Phytohabitans houttuyneae: one gene and its partner. The protein of the gene in region 2 interacts with the protein of the main gene of each other region in a pairwise test. Links are inferred from orthologs where the notes say so. Each region holds a gene or a part of one and is shown on either strand. Other genes may lie near its edges.

What was found. The genes of interacting proteins can lie anywhere in the genome.
Region 1: the proteins of Phou_RS15545 (region 2) and Phou_RS01970 interact in binary tests that used the Escherichia coli proteins (3 or more experiments, as listed by UniProt). The link is inferred for Phytohabitans houttuyneae from one-to-one orthologs.

What each region holds. Positions count from the first base shown.
Region 1 is NZ_BLPF01000001.1:427,395-430,681, reverse strand. What follows is about bases 1-3,000. They hold Phou_RS01970 (sulfate/molybdate ABC transporter ATP-binding protein), read right to left. Parts: upstream 1,987-3,000; coding sequence 1,015-1,986; downstream 1-1,014. Other genes in these bases: cysT (sulfate ABC transporter permease subunit CysT), read right to left, coding at 2,758-3,000; Phou_RS01965 (sulfate ABC transporter permease), read right to left, coding at 1,983-2,765; Phou_RS01975 (RrF2 family transcriptional regulator), read right to left, coding at 596-1,015. In the rest of the region: more of cysT, read right to left, coding at 3,001-3,287. UniProt on the Escherichia coli protein: Part of the ABC transporter complex CysAWTP involved in sulfate/thiosulfate import. Responsible for energy coupling to the transport system.
Region 2 is NZ_BLPF01000001.1:3,484,851-3,488,101, forward strand. Bases 247-3,210 are described here. They hold Phou_RS15545 (glutamate-5-semialdehyde dehydrogenase), read right to left. Parts: upstream 2,369-3,210; coding sequence 1,124-2,368; downstream 247-1,123. Other genes in these bases: Phou_RS15540 (toll/interleukin-1 receptor domain-containing protein), read left to right, coding at 544-1,119; proB (glutamate 5-kinase), read right to left, coding at 2,382-3,210. In the rest of the region: more of proB, read right to left, coding at 3,211-3,251. UniProt on the Escherichia coli protein: Catalyzes the NADPH-dependent reduction of L-glutamate 5-phosphate into L-glutamate 5-semialdehyde and phosphate. The product spontaneously undergoes cyclization to form 1-pyrroline-5-carboxylate.

The sequences.
Region 1 (3,287 bases), 3.1 Mb from region 2 along the record:
TACCTGTCCGCGCAGCTCCTGCCCACCAGCGTGGCCTCCACGATCATGGCGAGCTCGCCGGTGGTCATGATGCTGATCGCCTGGGGGCTGCTCGCCGAGCGGCCGAGGGTGCTCACCGCGGTGGGCGCGGCCGTCGGCATCGCCGGGGTGTGGCTGATGCTCTTCCGCGGTACGCAGGCGGTGGACTGGCGCGGCGTCGCGGCGTCGGTGGCCGCGATGCTGATGTCGTCGCTGGGCTACGTGCTGACCAAGAAGTGGGGGCGCGACGTCGACGTGCTCGCGAGCACGTCCTGGCAGCTCGTCGCCGGCGGAGTGCTGCTGCTGCCGTTCGCGGTCGCGTTCGAGGGCGCGCCGCCGGCCCTCGACGCGCCGGCGGCCTGGGGCTTCGGGTACGTGACGGTGGTCGCGACCGCGCTCGCGTTCGCCGCCTGGTTTTCCGCACTGCGCCGCCTCAGCGCCGCGACGGTCGGCCTCGTCGGCCTGCTCAACCCCGTGACCGGCGTCCTGCTCGGCACCGCCGTGGCCGGCGAGGGGCTCACCGCCGCGCAGGCGACCGGCATCGCGCTGGTGCTCGCCGGGGTGCTGGCGGGGCAGGTCAGGCGCTCTGCCGGTACTGCGTCGGCAGCAGGTCCGCGAGTGTCGTCCGGTCCACCACGTCCGCGATGGCCTCGTGCAGCGTCAGCCACAGCTCCGGCAGGCTGCTCGCCACCCCGTGGTAGTTGACCTGGTCCGGCGGCAGCCCGCGGACCGTGCTCAGCGAGCCGTTGATCGCCCGCAGCACGTCACCCACCGTGATGTCGTCCGGCGGGCGGGCCAGCGTGTAGCCGCCGTCCGTGCCGCGCTGGCTGGTGAGCAGCCCGGCGCGGCGCAGGTCGGACATGATGTCGTGCAGGAAGCCCAGCGGGATCGCCTGCGCCTCGGCGAGCTTCGTCGCCGAGACGGGACCGCCGTCGGAGAAACCGGCGGTGGCGATCAGCGCCCGGAGGGCGTAGTCACTGCGAGCCGAGATCTGCACTAGGCCGCCTCCACCGACGCGGCCAGCGCCTCCGGCGCGAGCCCGACCTGGACGATGGACCCTTCCGCGATGCCCAGCGCCCGGAAGCGGGTGCGGGTCAGCGTGACGACGACGACCTGGTCCTCGGTCGTCACCTCGACACGGATCTCGAAGCCGATCCGGGTGACCCGGGTGACCCGCCCGGTCACCGTGCCGTGCTCCGCCTCGTCGCCGGGGTGCAGGTCCAGGTCGTGCGGCCGCACCAGCTGGTCGCCGAGCTGCGTGACCGGGCCGAGGAAGCGCATGACGAAGTCGTTGGCGGGCGCGTCGTAGAGCTCGTCGGGCGTGCCGATCTGCTCGATGCGCCCGTCGTTGATCACCACGATCTCGTCGGCGACCTCCAGGGCCTCCTCCTGGTCGTGCGTGACGAACACCGTCGTCACGTGCACCTCGTCGTGCAGCCGCCGCAGCCAGTCGCGCAGCTCCTTGCGCACCTTGGCGTCGAGCGCGCCGAACGGCTCGTCCAGCAGCAGCACTGTCGGCTCGACCGCGAGCGCGCGGGCCAGCGCCATCCGCTGCCGCTGACCGCCGGACAGCTGCGCCGGCAGGCGGTCGCCGAACTGCTCCAGGTGCACGAGGCGCAGCAGCTCGTCGACCCGCGCGCGGATCTCCGCCTTCGGGCGGCGCCGGATCTCCAGGCCGAACGCCACGTTCCGGCGCACCGACATGTGCTTGAACGCGGCGTAGTGCTGGAAGACGAAGCCCACGTTCCGCTTCTGCGGCGGCAGGCCGGTCGCGTCCACGCCCTCGATCTGCACCCGGCCGCTGTCCGCCTCCTCGAGGCCCGCGATGATCCGCAGCAGCGTCGACTTGCCGCCGCCGGACGGGCCGAGCAGCGCGGTGAGCTGGCCGGAAGGGATGCTCACGGAGACGTCGTCGAGCGCGACGAAGCTGCCGAATCTCTTGCTGACGTTGGAAATCTCGATGCTCACCGATGTTCCTTCGGCCGGAGGACGGAGACGACGATGATCGCGGCGACCGCGACCAACGCGAGCAGGAACGCGGCGGCGTAGGCGCCGCCCTTGTCGAAGTTGAGGTACTTCTCCTCGACGACGAGCGTCGTGGTCCGGGTCTCGCCGAGCACGTTGCCGGAGACCACCTTGACCGCGCCGAACTCGCCGAGCGACCGGGCGAGGCTCAGCACCACGCCGTAGATGACGCCCCACTTGATGGCCGGCAGCGTGATCCGCCAGAACGTCTGCAGCGCGTTCGCCCCGAGGCTGCGCGCCGCCTGCTCCTGCTCGTCGCCGACCTCCTCCAGGACCGGCACGACCTCCCGGATCACCAGCGGCAGGGCGACGAAGACCGTGGCCATCACGATGCCCGGCGTGGCGAAGATGACCTGGAAGCCGGCGCTTTCCAGCGTCGGGCCGAACCAGCCGTTGCGGCCGCCGTACACGAGGACGAGCGCGAGGCCCACCACGATCGGCGACACCGACAGCGGCACGTCGAGCAGCGCGCTGAGCAGCCGCTTGCCGGGGAAGTCGTAGCGCACGAGCAGCAGCGAGATCCCCACGCCGAACACCGTGTTGATCACCACGGAGATGATCGCGACCAACAGGCTCAGCCGCAGCGCGTGCACGACGTCCGGGTCCTCGAGGATGCCCCGGAGGTTTTCCGTCCCGCCCTCGAACGTGTTCTGCCCGACCAGGAAGACCGGCCACGCGACGAGGAAGAACAGGTACGTCACGACGATCACGCGCTTAACCACGGCGGATCACCCTCCGCTGGATGACGTCGAGGATCACGATCACCGCGAACGAGATGGCGAGCAGCACCGCGGCGACCGCGGCGGCGCTGTCCAGGTTGTCGTTCTCGATGCTGCTGAGGATGCGGACCGAGGTGACCTCGGTGCGCATCGGCAGGTTGCCGGACAGGAGCACCAGCGAGCCGTACTCGCTGACCCCGCGGGCGAACGAGAGTGCCGCGCCGGCCGCGATCGCCGGGGTCAGGCTGGGCAGGATGATCCGCCGGAACGTGGTGAACCGGCTCGCCCCCAACGACGCCGCGGCCTCCTCGACCTCGTGGTCGAGCTCGGCCAGCACCGGCTGCACGGTGCGGACGATGAACGGCAGCGTGACGAACAGGAACGCCATGAACACCGCGATCCGGGTGTTGTGGATGTCGATGCCGAGCGGGCTCTCCGGCCCGTACAGCGACAGCAGCACGAGGCCGGCCACGATCGTCGGCAGCGCGAACGGGATGTCGATGAGGACCTCGAGCAGGCGCTTGC
Region 2 (3,251 bases):
GGCCCGCAGCTCGGTCAGGTACGCGCCGGCGAACCGCGTCACCAGGTCGCTGATCACGCCGTCGGAGAGCGCCTTGGCGTACCCGATGAGCGCCACGCTGGCCGAGAAGCGCTTGAGGTCCCACGAGAACGGCCCGACGTACGCCTCGTCGAAGTCGTTGACGTTGAAGACGAGCTGCCCGGACGAGTTCATGTACGTGCCGAAGTTTTCCGCGTGCAGGTCACCGTGTATCCACACCCGGCTCGTCCACTCGTCCAGGAACCTCTGATCGGCGAAGTCGCCGGTCATGTCCGCGTAGAAGAGGGCGGCGCTCCCCGGTAGAACGCGAACGGCGAGGCGGCCATCTTCCGGAACTTGCGCCGGAACGCCGCCGGGTCCAAGGCCATGAGCTCGCCGAACTCTGCCAGCAGCACGTCGACAATCTTGGCCGGACGCTGATCATTGCTCATAAGTCCGCAGGCTAGACCCGCTCCGCCAGGGTTTTGTCAGCCACGCGACTTCATCGCGTCACCGATCGGTGCAGGGTGCTCACCATGCCGGTCCATGTCTTCGTCGGCTACGCCGGCCCCGACCGCCCGTGGGCCGAGTGGGTGGCGTCGGGCGTGGTTCGAACGGTCCCGCTACACGACGGACGAGTGGGCGTCCGCCGTGGCGACGCGGCAGCCGCTCGTACCGCTGCGGATCGAGGAGGTCGAGCCGCCACCGATCCTCGCGCCGCTCGCGTACGTGGACCTGTTCGGCGTGGACGAAACCCAAGCCCGCGAACGGCTGCGCCGGGCGCTGGAAGGTCCGCGCCGGTCCCTTCCCGGCGGGCGCCGTCCCCCGCCTTCCGGGCTCCCGCCCGGGCGTCTGGAACGTGCCGCCCAGGCTGCGCGCGTTCACCGGCCGCACCGCGCACCTGGCCGGGCTGCGGGAGAGGGCTGTCGGCGGGTGAGCGGGCGGTGGTGCAGGCCCTGCACGGGCTGGGCGGCCTGGGCAAGACCCAGCTGGTACCCGGACGCCTTGGCCCTGGACGAGGAGTCGCTGCGCGGCTGCCGGCGCACGTTCGGCGCGGACCGCCCCTACACGCTGGCGTGCGCGGCGAACCTCGCGCTCACCCGGCGCGTACTGGGCGGGTAACCCCCTACATCCGCAGGTGGGCGTCGCCCGTCACGACGTACTTGGTGGAGGTCAGCTCGGGAAGGCCCATCGGGCCGCGGGCGTGCAGCTTCTGGGTCGAGATGCCGATCTCGGCGCCGAAGCCGAACTCGCCGCCGTCCGTGAAGCGGGTCGAGGCGTTGACCATCACCGCGGCCGCGTCGACGTGGGCCACGAACTCGCGGGAGGCGGCCACCGACTCGGTGACGATGGCTTCGGTGTGCTGGGTGCCGTACCGGCGGATGTGCCGCACCGCGTCCTGGAGTGAGTCGACGACGGCGGCCGAGATGTCCGCGGAGAGGTATTCGGCGGCGAAGTCCTCGTCGGTGGCGGGCACGACGGCGGACGAGTAGGCCGCCACGCGGGGGTCGCCGTGCACGGTGACGCCCGCCTCGGCGAACGCGTCGAGCATGCGCGGCAGGAACGCGTCCGCCACGCCGGCGTGCACCAGGAGCGACTCGGCGGTGTTGCATGTGGACAGTCGTTGGGTCTTGCTGTTCATCACGACGGCGAGTGCCTTGTCGAGGTCGGCGGCCGCGTCCACGTACACGTGGCAGTTGCCCACGCCGGTCTCGATGACCGGCACCGTCGACTCCTCGACCACCGCCTTGATCAAGGAGGCGCCGCCGCGGGGGATGAGGACGTCGACAAGGCCCCGCGCGCGCATCAGCTCCTTGACCGAGTCGCGGGTGGTGGCGTCGAGCAGCTGCACGGCGTCGGCGGGCAGGCCCGCGGCCTCGACCGCGTCGCGCAGGACGGCGGTCAGCGCGGTGTTGGAGTGGACCGCGGAGGACGAGCCGCGCAGGAGGGCGGCGTTGCCGGACTTGAGGCAGATGCCGGCCGCGTCGACGGTGACGTTGGGGCGGCCCTCGTAGACGATGCCGACCACGCCGAACGGCACGCGGATCTGCCGCAGCTCCAGGCCGTTGGGCAGGGTCGAGCCGCGCACGACCTCGCCGACCGGGTCGGGCAGGGCGGCCATCTGCCGCAGCGCGTCCGCCATCGCGGCCACCCGGCCCTCGGTGAGGGAAAGACGATCTATCATGGCCGCGGTCAGGCCACCTTCGCGGGCCGCATCCACGTCCGCGGCATTTCCGGTCAGAATCTCCGGGGTACGGGCCATCAGCGCCTCAGCCATTGACAGCAGCGCCGCGTCCTTGGTGGCCCGTGTGGCGGTGCCCAGCGCGGTGGCGGCCTCGCGGGCCCGCCGGGCCTGCTCGTTGACGCTCATCAGACTTCTCCTTCTAGAGCAGGACCAGGTCGTCGCGGTGGACAACTTCACGTTCGTACCCCGGGCCGAGCGCCGCAGCGAGCTCCACAGTGGAGCGACCGAGCAGCGACGGCAGCTCGACCGCGTCGTAGTTGACAAGGCCGCGAGCCACCGGGGCGCCGGAGGAGTCGACGAGGTCGACCGGGTCGCCCGCGGTGAAGGCGCCGTCCACAGCGGTGATGCCGGCCGGCAGCAGTGACTTGCGCCGCGCCACGACCGCCTGCACCGCTCCCGGGTCCAGGTGCAGCCGCCCGCGCGGGGAGGTGGCGTGTGCCAGCCAGAAGAGGCGGGCGGTGGGCCGCTGGCGTACCGGATGGAAGAGAGTGCCCACCTCCTCGCCGGCCAGCGCCGCGGGGGCGAGTGGCGCGGCGGTCAGCACCACCGGGATGCCGAACCCGGTGGCGATGCGCGCGGCCTCGACCTTGGTGACCATGCCGCCGGTGCCGACGCCCGCCTTGCCGGCCCGGCCGAGCGTGATGCCCGCCAGGTCGGCCTCGCCGCGCACATCAGTGATCTTGCGGGTGTCCGGCCGCGCCGGGTCGCCCGTGTAGAGCGCGTCGACGTCGGACAGGAGCACAAGCAGGTCGGCGTGTACCAGCGCGGCGACGAGCGCGGCCAGCCGGTCGTTGTCGCCGAAGCGGATCTCCTCGGTGGCGACGGTGTCGTTTTCGTTGACGATCGGGACGGCCCGCATGTCGAGGAGCTTGCGCAGCGTGCGGTACGCGTTGCGGTAGTGCGCGCGCCGGGTCACGTCGTCGACGGTCAGCAGGACCTGGCCGACGATGAGGCCGTGGCGGTCGAAGCTGGCGGCGTACCGCCCGATGAGCAGCCCCTGCCCCACGCT